Regions from separate parts of the Pseudoalteromonas sp. JC3 genome, predicted to be linked through region 2. Evidence: predicted binding sites of a transcription regulator. Region 2 holds the regulator's gene; the other holds the start of a gene.

Region 1 (7,819 bases), 2.2 Mb from region 2:
AATTGGCCCGCTTCAACTCTAAGCCTTGCAGCAAACCACCGCGCTTGGCGTAGCGTTCAAGCTTTTGGCTTAGCTCCAAGCCACCTTTATCGAATTTATTGTCATGCCAAAAGCAGTAACCTGAGCCCATATCGATTTCACTGCATTTTTTTCCCTCAGGTGATACATATTGGCAAATGGGTTTATCAGCCATAGCTTGCCTAAATCAAAATGCCTTTTTCATTAAGCGTAGCAGCAAAAATAATAAATACGGTGATTTAACGAAAAAATCTTTCTAATTTATAGAGTGTTAGAAACCACACTATTGATGAGTTTATTGCCATCGTTGGTCAAATTCATTATCTTGCATGGCGTTTGCAGTGACTCTGACAAGTTGCTCATACTATAATGCATGCTTTAGTGACTAAGAATTTGTTACCTTGCAATATCAATTAAAGAAAAGCCGAAAGCGTAAGAGCGTTGCGATAAAAATCAAAGCTGGCCAAGTCTTTGTGTATGCACCAGAGCAAATCTGCGAGCGCTGGTTACATACTTGGGTGGAAAGCAAATCCGGTTGGATAAAATCAAAGCTTGCTCTAAAAATCATACCTGAGAGCCCTCGGCCACTGGAAACAGGAATTGTGCAAGTATTTGGCGAGACCTTTATCATTCAAAGGGGCGAAAGTACGACCTCTGTAATTGATTTTGATAACAAAAGGGTGTTACTTAAGGCTGTCAAAAATGAATGGCGTGAATTAGTTGCGCTGTTAAGCGAAACGCTAAATGACTATGTAGACATGGCTATTGCGCGATATCAACCTGATATTCAAGCTCGCTTTGATACGCTAAAGATACGCGTTTATAAAAGCCGCTGGGGCAGTTTTTCATCTAAAGGCGTGCTTGCGTTTAATACGCTTTTGATTGGTGCGCCTAAGTGGGTAATCGATTATGTGGTAGTGCATGAACTTTGCCATTTTCATGTCATGGCACACAATAGCGCATTTTGGTATTTGGTAACAAAGCACTATGGCCACGACCATAAAATGGCTCGGCGTTATTTACGTGACCACGGTCGTGACTTGATGATTGAGCATTAGCATAGTGCCCTGTTTATGCCTATTATTTGCCGGGCCTCGCTTTTGCCGCGCGTTTTAACAACTTTTGAAATGTCGGGCATTCAAAATGGCTTGGCGCAGGGCATTTTGCAGCGTGATAGAGGCCATCTCGCATTGCAGTTAAATGCTTTATGGTTTCATTTAATTCATCCGCTTTGGATTGTAACTTCACCCTATCAATATCCGCTTTACCCTCGGGGGTAAACATGTCCGCTATTTCATCTAATGAAAAGCCTGCGTTTCTTCCAAGGGTAATAAGCGCTAGACGTTCAAGTATCGACGGAGGGAAAACACGTTTGAGCCCTTGTCGACCAATCGATCGGATCAGCCCTTTTTCTTCATAATATCTAAGCGTGGATGCGGGTAAACCTGACTTCTTTGCAACTTCACTGATATCCATTCTTGCCCTTGACTTAAAGTTAACTTGAACTAATAGGATAGCGGCTATCAGTAAAAAAGAGGAGTAAAAATAGTGGAAAACCTATATTCGATGTTAATGCCTGCAGTTGCTATTGGCGTAGGTGCAACGCTCGTTATGGATTTGTGGGCATTTATGCTCAGTCGCTTATTTGCCATAAAGGGCTTAGATTATGCGTTGGTTGGTAGGTGGATTGGGCACTTGTGTCAAGGAAAACTCACGCATCAAGGTATCGGGCGTAGTAAACCAATATTTGGTGAACGTGTCATTGGCTGGGGCGTGCATTATCTCATTGGGATTGTATTCGCCTTGGTGTTACTACTGAGCGTGGGCAAGCCTTGGTTGACTGAGCCTAGCCTTTTGACTGCGTTAGTTTTTGGCTTAATAACGTGTGTGTTTCCATTTTTTATTATGCAACCCTGCTTTGGTGCAGGGATCGCAGCATCTAAATTACCAGAGCCGAATAAGGCAAGGGTAAAAAGTATGACAACACATTTGATTTTTGGCTTTGGATTGTTTTTAAGCTCGTTTATATATGTAAGCTTGTTGTGAGATAACACAATAAAAGGTGGTGGAGGGAGCTGGATTCGAACCAGCGAAGGCTGAGCCGTCAGATTTACAGTCTGATCCCTTTGGCCGCTCGGGAACCCCTCCATCATTTGGAGCGTTTACTTTAAAAGTGGTGGAGGGAGCTGGATTCGAACCAGCGAAGGCTGAGCCGTCAGATTTACAGTCTGATCCCTTTGGCCGCTCGGGAACCCCTCCATACATTTTAAAGCGTTACAATTTGAAAGTGGTGGAGGGAGCTGGATTCGAACCAGCGAAGGCTGAGCCGTCAGATTTACAGTCTGATCCCTTTGGCCGCTCGGGAACCCCTCCGAAATTGTAACTGTTGTTTATGGTGGAGGGAGCTGGATTCGAACCAGCGAAGGCTGAGCCGTCAGATTTACAGTCTGATCCCTTTGGCCGCTCGGGAACCCCTCCGAAATTGTAACTGTTGTTTATGGTGGAGGGAGCTGGATTCGAACCAGCGAAGGCTGAGCCGTCAGATTTACAGTCTGATCCCTTTGGCCGCTCGGGAACCCCTCCTAAACAACGGCGGTGATAATAACAAAGTTTTTTTCGAAGTAAAGAAAACTACTAAAGTTTTTCGGAAAAAGGCCGATAAATTCATAATTAGCAAAATAATCGGTTGGAATACATGCAAATTGATGGCGTTTTAATCAGTGAGTCGCAATTAGGGTCCGCATTGAACATTAGTGTTCATCAGACGCGCTCTGCCGATTTTGCCATGCTGTTATCTATGCTATCAACTGATGCATTAGATTTTAGCCAATTTCACCTACCAAAATCTGAAGCTGCTGCAAAAGATAACTCAGAAGAAACACTAAAGAAGCAATTTGAAATAGGTCCACAAAAGCCGCTTGCGCCAAAAGAGTACAATATGCTTATTGGTCAGCATAACGCGCAGCTGGTATCTATGGGGGCGATGGCAACCTTGCGATTGCAAGAAAATTTAAATCCAGAACCTTTTGCCGCACGAAATGATAAAAAGCATATTCCACTCGACGTTGTAGAAAATTTGGAACCAGCGGTTAAAAGGCGTTTGGCGAGCGCGCAAGGTAAACTGGCCTTAGTTGCTGATAAGGCAATGGATGCGGCTGGTTTTTATGATCAAATTGCAACGGGTGATATGCAGAGTATGTTACGCGCGACGGCGTAACAACATTAGCTGCTTTTGCTCCTTCAAAATTGAGCAAATTTAAGACAAACTGGTATTAAACTTGTCATTTTACAGCTCTTTGCTTCGTTACTAGACTGACATAAAACGCTATGCTTATCGTGCTTCATGTCTAATACCAATTGAATTAATTCTCTAATCAATTTGAAGGGTGAAATAGCATATTAGCTTCGTTAAAAATTTCTCATTTAGAACAACTAAATAGCAAAATTTTTGCCTTGCTACTAAAGCTATTTCCCCGCTTCAAGATAGATCATTTACTTAATACAACTGGTATAAGCTAAACGGCCTTTAATCATCCTTAGCTCGTTTCAAGCCTTTTTTATTGCTTTGTATCTAATCTCTAGTTCAGACTATTTTAGCTACCGTGGCACTTTTTATACTTTTTATCACTGCCGCACGGACAGAGGTCATTTCTGCCTATCTTGGTTGTAGGCGTATCGTACAATTCACCATCTAAGTAATACCATCTGCCTGCTTCGGTAATAAAATTTGACCGCTCATGGAGTATATAGTGTGTGTTTTCTGCGATATAGTGCGCCTTAAACTCAACAACCCCCTGAGTAGCTTCTGCTACTTCTTCTAGCACTTCCAATTTTATAAAGTGTGCATAATTAGCAAATGCAGCAATATCGTCGATATTGTTTTGTGCTTGTTTAGCCTGGGCGTAGGTGTCATGAATATACTTTGCATCTTTTAAGCAGTATGCAGTATAGCGAGAGCGCATTAGTATTTGTGGACGCTCTGCGAATTTTTGTCCCTTAAGGTACGGCTCACAACATTGCGAATAGGGAAGGGATGAATTGCAATAACAAGACATAAAAACTTCAGTTTTAACAAATTTATATCCTGTTATTGTAGCTTGTTAAGCGCTTTGAAAACAGTGGATCGCAACGTCAGATACCGGCAGTTCCATTTTGTTGATAGTTTGCACTGATGCAATATCAGTCCAAATCACCACTGCAGCGAAATTACCATTGCTGATAGCACTTTTAAGTACATACTCAAGGTCGTATATGTGCTTTTGCCTAATGACGAGCAACTTACTTGCATCAACTGAAGCGCTTTCTAGTAGTGACTTGTTTGGTACATTATCGGGTGCAACGAGTAGCGTCCAGCCTTGTTTATGCTGACATTTATGTAAAACTTTAAGTAACTCTAAGCTAGCGACGATCTCATCTTCAACTATCACATTATTGATTTCGTTAAGTGTGTAATAAGTTGAATTGTTTGGCTGTAGAAGTGCATTGCTGTGTAACATAATTGTCTCACTGGTTATCTATACAGTATGTGTATACAGTAGTTTATACAGTGTGTGAATGCAAGGAAAATTGCTAGCTTTTTAATCAATATTCAAGCTTAATTTTTATTTAGTTTAAATTTTCAATATAAAACAAGTGGTTGTGATTTTTTTGAAATGAGAGCTTAATTGACGAAAGTTCAGTATGAGTAAAGCAAGGAAGTTTTCTCAGCTGCGATACAGTAGTTTTCCTACTGTATCATTTTGATCGTCGCAGAGGGAAAGCGTACGTTTACTTAAGAGAGGCTTAGCTACGCCTAGCCTACGTTTTTTTGGAGAGTCAAATTTAATTTACTGGCTAATATGCTGTAGTTGATGAATTTGCTCGTAAAGTGTTGCAGCATAGCACTGTGCATCTCTAAAGCGCTTAGTTGTAAGGAAGCGGCGTACATCTAGTAGTACCTGTTCGGCGCCTTTGTGCCCTTGGCTGCTGGCCAAACTTAACCAAGCGGCTGCATGAAAGGGGCTGGGTGGCACTCCTTGACCTTTCATAAACAACAAACCTAAAAAGAACTGTGCCTTCAAATCACCAGACATCGCCGCCAGTCTTAGCCATTTTGCCGCAAGCGGAAAAGATTTTTCTTTTAGGTAATAGAGGCCTTTTTTCAAAGCTTGGGTATTGTCGTGAAGATCTGGGAATTTTGCGTCCGCTTTTAATGGTGACGTTACAAATTCAAGCACATTCAGCAGCTGCTGTTCTAAGTCATGGTTTGCTGAGTTGTCGGTGCTATTTTGATCCATATCTTTATTCGCAATAATGTTGATAAGCAGAGTGTAGCTGAATTTTAACTATTTTGTCCGAGTTTTAAAGTGATTCGTGTTAAAATCCAACCACTTGTTCCTTAAATTTGTAATTTTAGTTATGCTCGAGCGGTTATTTTCACTGCAAGCTATGCACACCAATGTAAGAACTGAGGTGATTGCTGGCTTGACGACATTCGTTACTATGGTTTACATCGTTTTCGTAAACCCTGCAATGCTAGCAGAAGCTGGCATGGATCACGGCGCTGCTTTTGTAGCAACTTGTATCGCAGCCGCAATCGGCTGTTTTATTATGGGGCTATGGGCAAACTATCCGTTAGCGCTTGCGCCTGGAATGGGCTTAAACGCCTTTTTTACCTATGGTGTTGTGCTTGGCATGGGCTATACATGGCAAAGTGCATTAGGCGCGGTATTTATGTCGGGCTGTTTATTTCTATTTTTGAGCGTATTCAAAGTTCGCGAGTGGGTGATCCAAGCCATACCTATCGTGCTAAAGCGTGCGATCGCGGCAGGTATTGGCGCATTCTTAGCGTTAATCGCGCTAAAGAACGCGAAAATTGTTATCGCAAGCGATGCGACATTAGTACAACTTGGTGATATCACTTCTCCCGGCCCGCTATTAGCCATTGCGAGCTTTTTTGTGATTGCGGCGCTTATGTACCGTGAAGTCAAAAGTGGCGTGCTTATCAGCATTTTAATGGTAACGGGTATTGCGTGGGGGCTTGGGCTTGTAGATTATCACGGGGTTGTTGATATTCCCCCAAGCATCGCGCCGACCTATATGCAGTTGGATTTGAGCGGAATTTTTGAGCTTTCCATGCTTAGCGTGGTGTTTGCATTTTTATTTGTCGATTTATTTGATACCAGTGGCACATTGGTTGCGGTGACTCAAAAGGCCGGATTATCTGACGAACATGGTCGCATGCCAAGGTTGGGTAGGGCACTGTCAGCTGACAGCACTGCGACGATTGCAGGCTCAGTGCTCGGTACTTCAACGACGACTTCATACATTGAATCAGTGTCGGGTGTATCTGTCGGTGGTCGCACAGGACTGACGGCCGTGGTCGTGGGGATCTGTTTCTTACTCATGATGTTCTTTGCGCCATTGGCACAGATGGTTCCTGCATATGCGACGGCAGGCGCGATACTGTATGTGTCGGTATTAATGCTACAAAACCTAAAGTTGATTAATTGGGATGAAATGAGCGATGCTATTCCGGTCAGTGTTGTGTTACTGATGACACCGCTTACGTTTTCAATCGCACATGGTATTGCTTTGGGTTTTATTTCTTATACGGCAGTTAAATTGGCGTGTAACAAAGCAAATGAAATCAGTATCAGCGTTTGGGTACTGACCCTACTTTTTATCTTAAAGTTTGCTTTTGGTTAAGCAAGTGGGTTTACTCTCTTTGTAATAAAAAAGGCTGGGAGACCAGCCTTTTACGTAAATTATGGTGTTACCACTTCTTCTTCGGTGCAAACAGGACGTCCAAGTCGTCTTGTTCTTGCTCTGCTTTCTTTTTCACCGCTGATGCGTTAGACGCTCTAAGTTCACTGCTGATCTCTTCTAAATAACCTTCGAGCTGTGCTTTTTTCTCTTTTACATAGTCATCATTGTATGAGACGGCGCAAATTGTAGCGTAAGCTTTTTCAAAGTATTGTCTTGCTGAACCGACCATGTTTGCGGTTCTCGCTGAAAGCCCTCGTTTTATCTGGCTTTCAACATTGATTTTAAGCTGAAAGCGCTCCAGCCTACGGTCTTCATTAACGAACAGTTGAGTGTCTACTTTACCTTTACTATGCTCTGAGCGTAGTAGTTGGCGTAATTTTTTTATGCCTTGAACTAATGCGATAATTTGTTTGTCGTTGTCTGGAAGTGCTATCGAGTCTGAGTCAGCTGCTTTTTCAGGCTGAGTATTTAAGCGCTCTTGCGACTCGTGTAAGCGACTTTTTAATTCTTTCGAAGTCGGAGACAACTCCACCATTGCGGCTAAAGCATCGTGCACGCGGCGCTGAATAATACGGATCATGACTTCAGACATCGGAATATTGCTGCCATTCATGATGACGTCTTCCGCTTCTTCTATTACGCGTTTTTGCTTAGCAAGTTCTTTGCGTCTCTCCGCTTCTTGTTTCTCTTTATGTTGCTGGATAGCGCTTACCCAAACTGCTATGACGATAAGTGCAACAATCAACATTATTATAATAGAAACAAACATACTGAAATCTCTTTCATGTAACCACCAGTGTAATTTTTTAATCTTACATGAATTCGTACTATTCTGAACAGGTTTACGACAATAACCTGTAAAAAAGATAAAGAATTCATTATTTTTTAGTATAGCCGATGCCTAAATGAGCGGTTAGTTTTAGTGAAAGATAGTCGCCAGATTTAGCTCGTGAGTTTGCAAAAGCGTGTCACAATATCCGCTATTTGGCCAAATGACTGTCGGAGCGTCAGTGAAAATGCTGATATTTAGTACCTCTTGGCTACCTCATTTTTA
Region 2 (7,819 bases):
GGGTCATCCCGACTTACCAACCCTTTGCAAACTCCGAATACCGTAAAGTAATATCCGGGAGACACACGGCGGGTGCTAACGTCCGTCGTGGAGAGGGAAACAACCCAGACCGTCAGCTAAGGTCCCAAAGTGTATGTTAAGTGGGAAACGATGTGGGAAGGCTAAAACAGCTAGGAGGTTGGCTTAGAAGCAGCCACCCTTTAAAGAAAGCGTAATAGCTCACTAGTCGAGTCGGCCTGCGCGGAAGATGTAACGGGGCTAAACATACCACCGAAGCTACGGCTGCGTACGTAAGTATGCGGGGTAGGGGAGCGTTCTGTAAGTGGCTGAAGGTGTGCCGGGAGGCATGCTGGACATATCAGAAGTGCGAATGCTGACATGAGTAACGACAAGAGGAGTGAAAAACTCCTCCGCCGGAAGACCAAGGGTTCCTATCCCATGTTAATCAGGGTAGGGTGAGTCGACCCCTAAGGCGAGGCTGAAGAGCGTAGTCGATGGGAAACGGGTTAATATTCCCGTACTCGGTATGAATGCGATGGGGGGACGGAGCAGGCTAGGCAAGCATGGCGTTGGTTGTCCATGTGAAAGGCTGTAGGCTGGTGACTTAGGAAAATCCGGGTTGCTAAGGCTGAGAGTCGAGACGAGCCACTAAGGTGGTGAAGTTGTTGATGCCCTACTTCCAGGAAAAGCCTCTAAGCTTCAGTTCATACTGAATCGTACCCTAAACCGACACAGGTGGTCAGGTAGAGAATACTAAGGCGCTTGAGAGAACTCGGGTGAAGGAACTAGGCAAAATTGTACCGTAACTTCGGGAGAAGGTACGCTCTTGTTTGTGAAAGACTTGCTCTGTAAGCAAACGAGAGCCGCAGTGACCAGGTGGCTGGGACTGTTTATTAAAAACACAGCACTGTGCAAAATCGTAAGATGACGTATACGGTGTGACACCTGCCCGGTGCCGGAAGGTTAATTGATGGGGTTAGCTTAGGCGAAGCTCTTGATCGAAGCCCCGGTAAACGGCGGCCGTAACTATAACGGTCCTAAGGTAGCGAAATTCCTTGTCGGGTAAGTTCCGACCTGCACGAATGGTGTAACCATGGCCACGCTGTCTCCACCCGAGACTCAGTGAAATTGAAATCGCAGTGAAGATGCTGTGTACCCGCGGCTAGACGGAAAGACCCCGTGAACCTTTACTACAGCTTGGCACTGAACATTGACCCTACATGTGTAGGATAGGTGGGAGGCTTTGAAGCAGGAACGCTAGTTTCTGTGGAGCCGACCTTGAAATACCACCCTTGTAGTGTTGATGTTCTAACTTAGGCCCCTGAATCGGGGTTGAGGACAGTGCCTGGTGGGTAGTTTGACTGGGGCGGTCTCCTCCCAAAGAGTAACGGAGGAGCACGAAGGTTTGCTAAGTACGGTCGGACATCGTACGGTTAGTGTAATGGTAGAAGCAAGCTTAACTGCGAGACAGACACGTCGAGCAGGTACGAAAGTAGGTCATAGTGATCCGGTGGTTCTGAATGGAAGGGCCATCGCTCAACGGATAAAAGGTACTCCGGGGATAACAGGCTGATACCGCCCAAGAGTTCATATCGACGGCGGTGTTTGGCACCTCGATGTCGGCTCATCACATCCTGGGGCTGAAGTCGGTCCCAAGGGTATGGCTGTTCGCCATTTAAAGTGGTACGCGAGCTGGGTTTAGAACGTCGTGAGACAGTTCGGTCCCTATCTGCCGTGGGCGTTTGAGAATTGAGAGGGGCTGCTCCTAGTACGAGAGGACCGGAGTGGACGAACCGCTGGTGTTCGGGTTGTGATGCCAATTGCATTGCCCGGTAGCTACGTTCGGAACTGATAACCGCTGAAAGCATCTAAGCGGGAAGCAGGCCTCGAGATGAGTTCTCACTTTGACTTAGAGTCAACTGAAGGGCCGTTGAAGACTACAACGTTGATAGGCGAGATGTGGAAGTGCTGTGAGGCATTAAGCTAACTCGTACTAATTACCCGAGAGGCTTAACCATACAACGCCAAAGTGGTTTACTAGAATTGTTCCAGACAATTCCTAGCATGACCTCCATCCATGGAGGCCTTAGCTAACAGAAGTTAATAGACTAAAGTAGACAAAAGAATTTAATAGCTTTTTCCCAGATTTACATTGATGAAGGAGACTTCATTGATGAACAGAATTTCCTGGTGACTATAGCGTTTTGGACCCACCTGACCCCATGCCGAACTCAGAAGTGAAACAAAACAGCGTCGATGATAGTGTGGATTACCCATGTGAAAGTAGAACATCGCCAGGGCCAAATAAGAGAAACCCGTTGCAGCAATGCGACGGGTTTTTTGCTGTTTGGGGTAAAGTACTTCCATGTAGCATCTCCCCTTCGCGCGTCCTTGCGCTCACTTCCTCGAACTGCGAAGCGGTGCTTCGGTTTCTCGTCACCCAAACTCAGAAGTGAAACAAAACAGCCGAAGGGTCGGCCCCGGTCAATGATAGTGTGGATCACCCATGTGACTCTCTATTTAAAAAATGAGAACATCCTACTTCGTAGCGAGCCAGGGCTAAATAAGAGGTTGATGAAAAGCGTTCATCCATGAACTTCATCGACATTCGAACATCCATGTACATCAAAACTCGTTGCAGCAATGCGACGGGTTTTTTGCTATGTGTGATTTGAAAATTTCGCGAGGTAAACTCGCTCCTACTCCCACTCCCACCACAGTATCAGCACAGTACAACATTGTGGGAGGTGGTTTACCCGCCGAGGGGTTGCAATGAAGTTCTGGAAAAAACCTCGCGAGGTGAACTCGCTCCTACCACAGTATAGGCACAGTGCAACATGGTGGGAGGTGGTTCACCCACCGATGGCTTGCAATGAAGTTCCGGCAAAAAAACCATGCACATAAAAACCCGTTACAGTAATGCGACGGGTTTTTTGCTGTTTGGGGTATAGAGATTTGAGATATAGAAACCCTCACAAGCCAATCAACACATCGCGAGATAAACTCGCTCCCACAACATGAGCCTGCTGCCATAAAGTAAGCCATTCTGGTAGGAGGCGGTTTACCCGCCGATGGCTTGCAATGAAGTTCCAGCAAAAAACCATGTACATCAAAACCCGTTGCAGTAATGCGAAGGGTTTTTTGCTGTTTGGGATATAGAAAACCTCGCGAGATAAACTCACTCTTACCACAGTATCAGCACAGTGCAAAATGGTAGGAGGTGATTTATCAGCCCTAAAACTTAATAATCCTTATTTCGTAGAGTCGTAGGTTATGCTCTGAAGCTTCTTGTTTAATGCTGATCTAATTAATGCTATCAATAAATACACTTAAAATATGGCGAAGAAAGAAACATTTGCGATTTTTTTTGAGCTGTATATACTTACAGTAAATAAACCACTGTATGGAATACCAGTTAATGCGTCCTCTAACAAAACGACAAGAACAAATCTTTGAATTAATAAAAGTATTCATAAAAGATACAGGCATGCCTCCAACTCGTGCTGAAATAGCTGATGCTTTGGGTTTTAAGAGTGCAAATGCAGCGGAAGAGCACCTGAAAGCGCTTGCGAAAAAGGGAGTTATCGAAATGGTCCCAGGCGCAAGCCGAGGGATTCGACTTGTAGAGGATGAATCAGAACAACTTGGTTTGCCTATTATTGGTCGTGTTGCTGCTGGTGAGCCTATTTTGGCAGAGCAACATGTAGAAAGCCACTGTAATGTAGATGCTAGTTTTTTTAAACCTAATGCTGATTACCTTTTGAGAGTTAATGGTATGAGCATGAAGGATATTGGTATTATAGATGGTGACCTATTGGCTGTTCACAGAACTCAAGTGGCAGAAAATGGGCAAGTGATAGTTGCTCGTGTAGAAGAAGATGTGACTGTTAAACGCCTTGAAAAGAAAGGAAAGAAAGTTTTTTTACATGCTGAGAATGAAGAATTTAAAGCGATTGAAGTAGATCTAGAACATCAAAATTTCTCCATTGAAGGGTTAGCTGTCGGTGTTATCCGAAGTGCAGACTGGATGTAGTTTATGAGAGCGAGCGTAGCGTTAAATATAAAGTTGCGCTTGCTTTAACTATATTTTGTTTAGAAAGTAATAATTAACTTTTCTAACTGTGTGAAAGTTAGATAATTATAGTGACTTTAATCATTTAGTAATATTTTTAGTTTTCTGATCTTTATACACTATTTTTCATCATTCTTCGTTTTACTCCCTATAGTCCCCAGTTTTGATTCTAAAGTCGGTCTTCTCGAAAATCTTGCAATTTGTTTGTTTTTTGACTAATTGGTTAATAGTCGTGCAGTAAGTCTATGTACAAATAGACAATATGACAGTCATCCAATAATAACAAGAGACAACCACGAGTTGTCTTGAAGGAGACGTCAAATGAAAATTTGTCGATTAGTTGTAGCATTCATCGCGGTGCTAATCGCCATGCCCTCACTTGCTAACAGCGCTTATAATATGAGGCAAGGTGTTACAGACATTAGTCATCAAGTGTATGAGCTTCACATGACCATATTTCTAATATGTTGTGTCATTGGAGTGATTGTATTTGGGATTATGTTTTGGGCGCTTATAAAACACAGAAAGTCAAAAGGCGTCGTTGCGGCGCAATTTCATGAAAGCACCAAAGTGGAAATACTTTGGACTGCAATTCCCTTCCTGATACTCATTGGTATGGCAATACCAGCCACAAAAACGCTTATTGCTATGGAAGACACGAGTAAAGCTGATCTGACCATTAAGGTCACAGGCTCTCAGTGGAAATGGCACTATGAGTATATGGGGCATGATGTTGAGTTCTATTCTTTGCTCTCTACTTCGAAAGATGAAATTAGTGATCTTAAAGAAAAAAATGAAAATTACCTGCTTGAAGTTGATAAGCATTTAGTTATTCCTACAGATAGGAAAGTCCGCTTTTTGATGACCTCGGATGATGTCATCCATTCTTGGTGGGTGCCTGATTTTGCGGTGAAGAAGGATGCCAATCCGGGATTTATAAATGAGGCATGGGCAAAGGTAAACGATGAGGGAATTTATAGAGGCCAATGTGCTGAATTATGTGGCAAAGATCATGGCTTTATGCCAATCGTCGTCGAGGCCGTAAGTCCTGATAAATTTGATAGTTGGCTTAACGATGCTAAAGCTGAAAAAGCAAAAGCAGAGGCGGAGTCACAGGCAGTTGCGCAACAAACTCTTTCGAAAGAAGAGTTAATGGAGGTTGGGGAACAAACTTACATGGCTTATTGCGCAGCTTGCCATCAACCAACTGGGCTTGGGCTACCAGGAGTCTTCCCTGCAATGAAAGGAAGTAAAGTCGTCACTGGAGATATTAAAGCTCATATAGATATTCTACTTTTAGGCCGCCCAGGAACTGCGATGCAATCTTTCGCAAAGCAATTAACAATTAAGCAGATCGCGGGGGTGATCACCTATAAAAGAAATAGCTGGGGTAATGACACTGGCGATGTTATTCAGCCAAGCCAAATACAGCGTGAGATAGATACACTAGAGGAGGGTAAGTAATGAGTGCCATCGTAGACGAACATTCACACCATACAGCTCCCAAAGGCTTAAAGCGCTGGCTGTTTACCACCAATCATAAAGACATTGGAACACTGTATTTATTGTTCTCACTAACCATGTTTTTAATTGGCGGTGCTATGGCGATGGTGATCCGAGCCGAGCTTTTCCAACCTGGGTTACAGCTTGTAGATCCGCATTTTTTTAATCAAATGACGACAGTGCATGGACTAATAATGGTATTTGGCGCAGTAATGCCCGCATTTACAGGTCTTGCCAACTGGATGATCCCAATGATGATTGGTGCTCCTGATATGGCGTTACCGAGAATGAATAACTGGAGTTTTTGGATACTACCCTTTGCATTTGCAATTTTACTGATGTCATTATTTTTGGAAGGCGGCGGGCCTGCTTTCGGTTGGACTTTTTATGCGCCACTATCTACAACGTACAGCAATGACAATACTGCATTTTTTGTTTTTGCTGTTCATATAATGGGCATTAGCTCTATTATGGGTGCTATCAACGTTATCGTGACCATCGTCAATCTTAGAGCTCCAGGTATGACATGGATGAAGTTGCCTTTATTTGTCTGGACCTGGTTGATAACTGCATTTCTTCTGATAGCTGTTATGCCGGTACTTGCAGGCGCCGTAACTATGGTGCTGACCGACAAGTTCTTTGGAACGAGCTTTTTTGATGCAGCAGGTGGTGGTGATCCTGTTATGTTCCAGCATATATTCTGGTTTTTTGGTCATCCTGAAGTGTACATCATGATATTACCTGCCTTCGGCATAATCTCTACGATAGTACCGACATTTTCAAGAAAGAAACTGTTTGGCTATGCATCAATGGTTTATGCAACCGCTTCAATTGCACTGCTGTCGTTCGTCGTTTGGGCTCATCATATGTTTACAACGGGTATGCCTTTAGCTGGTGAGTTGTTTTTTATGTATGCAACTATGCTCATTTCAGTGCCTACTGGCGTTAAGGTTTTTAATTGGGTAGCTACAATGTGGCGAGGTGCTATTAGTTTTGAGGTGCCGATGCTTTTTGCTATTGCATTCATCGTACTTTTCACAATTGGTGGATTTTCCGGTTTGATGTTAGCGATTACTCCCGCCGATTTCCAATATCACGATACCTACTTCGTTGTCGCGCATTTCCATTACGTGTTAGTTACGGGAGCTGTGTTCTCAATAATGGCCGCCGCATATTATTGGTTACCAAAGTGGACGGGGCACATGTTTGATATCAAATTGGCTAAATTTCACTTTTGGCTCTCCTTGGTTAGTGTGAACGTATTGTTCTTCCCAATGCACTTTGTTGGTCTTGCTGGCATGCCAAGGCGGATCCCTGACTATGCTCTACAGTTCGCTGATTTCAACGCGATCATTAGTATCGGAGGGTTTGCATTCGGTCTTTCTCAACTGTTGTTTGTTGCAGTGGTTTATAAATGTATAAAAGGTGGAGAGCAGGCCTCCGGGAAAGTATGGGATGGGGCAGAGGGATTAGAGTGGCAAGTACCATCTCCGGCTCCTTATCATACCTTTTCAACGCCACCGGAGATTAAGTAATGCAACATGGCCGCCTGCTTAAGAAGCTTATTTTGTTGACGCTAGGTATGTTTGCTTTTGCCTTTGCACTGGTTCCTCTATATGACGTTTTTTGTGATGTCACAGGCCTAAATGGTAAGCCATCCATGGAAATCGCAAAGCAGAGCGAGTCAATTGCACAAAGTCGACAAGTAGATGTGAGCTTCACAACGCATAGTCAAAGCCAGGCGCCATTTAAGGTCGATGCAGTCGAGCATTCGGTTAGTGTTCAACCCGGTAAGCTAACCGATGTCAAATTTATTGCAAAAAACTTGAGTGATAGTGAGCGTGTGTTGCAAGCGATCCCTTCAGTGTCCCCGGGGAAAGCTGCAAAGTATTTACACAAAATGGCCTGCTTTTGTTTTGATCAGCAATCAATGAAAGGCAAAGAAGAAGTTGAGTTTGTCTTGAGGTTTTATGTAGATACGGAGCTACCAAGTGATGTTGAGGAACTCACGCTTTCATATACGTTGTTTGATATTACAGAGCGAGTTAGCAAACAAGACAGTGATGGACTGAATATGCTAGTTGCTCGAGAGGAGTTCAAATATGAACCATGAACAAGAAAAATATTACGTGCCTGAGCAAAGTCCATGGCCAATCGTCGGGGCTTTTGCACTTTTCTTTATCGCTGTTGGCGCTGGCTTAACGATTATTCAACTTAAATCAACCAGTAATAGTGGAGTAATGC

What was found. The regulator LexA, encoded in region 2, represses DNA repair genes until DNA is damaged. The targets are predictions, from matches to a motif close to TACTGTATNNNNATACAGTA.
Region 1: a site for LexA is predicted at 4,536-4,555, ahead of QSH61_RS07545 (SulA-like leucine-rich domain-containing protein). Genes of this name have one in related genera too.

Annotation. Positions count from the first base shown of each region.
Region 1 is NZ_CP127855.1:1,824,061-1,831,879, forward strand. Features, by position in the region: gene QSH61_RS07490 (ion channel) at 1-193, opposite strand, end outside; gene QSH61_RS07495 (M48 family metallopeptidase) at 420-1,076, shown strand; gene QSH61_RS07500 (helix-turn-helix domain-containing protein) at 1,099-1,494, opposite strand; gene QSH61_RS07505 (DUF2938 domain-containing protein) at 1,567-2,064, shown strand; tRNA gene QSH61_RS07510 (tRNA-Tyr) at 2,082-2,166, opposite strand; tRNA gene QSH61_RS07515 (tRNA-Tyr) at 2,193-2,277, opposite strand; tRNA gene QSH61_RS07520 (tRNA-Tyr) at 2,307-2,391, opposite strand; tRNA gene QSH61_RS07525 (tRNA-Tyr) at 2,412-2,496, opposite strand; tRNA gene QSH61_RS07530 (tRNA-Tyr) at 2,517-2,601, opposite strand; gene QSH61_RS07535 (VC2046/SO_2500 family protein) at 2,714-3,235, shown strand; gene QSH61_RS07540 (YchJ family protein) at 3,612-4,073, opposite strand; gene QSH61_RS07545 (SulA-like leucine-rich domain-containing protein) at 4,119-4,514, opposite strand; gene QSH61_RS07550 (tetratricopeptide repeat protein) at 4,845-5,294, opposite strand; gene QSH61_RS07555 (NCS2 family permease) at 5,416-6,705, shown strand; gene QSH61_RS07560 (hypothetical protein) at 6,773-7,534, opposite strand.
Region 2 is NZ_CP127855.1:3,994,471-4,002,289, reverse strand. Features, by position in the region: rRNA gene QSH61_RS17465 (23S ribosomal RNA) at 1-2,018, shown strand, start outside; rRNA gene rrf (5S ribosomal RNA) at 2,187-2,300, shown strand; gene lexA (transcriptional repressor LexA) at 3,419-4,033, shown strand; gene coxB (cytochrome c oxidase subunit II) at 4,394-5,536, shown strand; gene ctaD (cytochrome c oxidase subunit I) at 5,536-7,110, shown strand; gene QSH61_RS17440 (cytochrome c oxidase assembly protein) at 7,110-7,688, shown strand; gene QSH61_RS17435 (cytochrome c oxidase subunit 3) at 7,678-7,819, shown strand, end outside.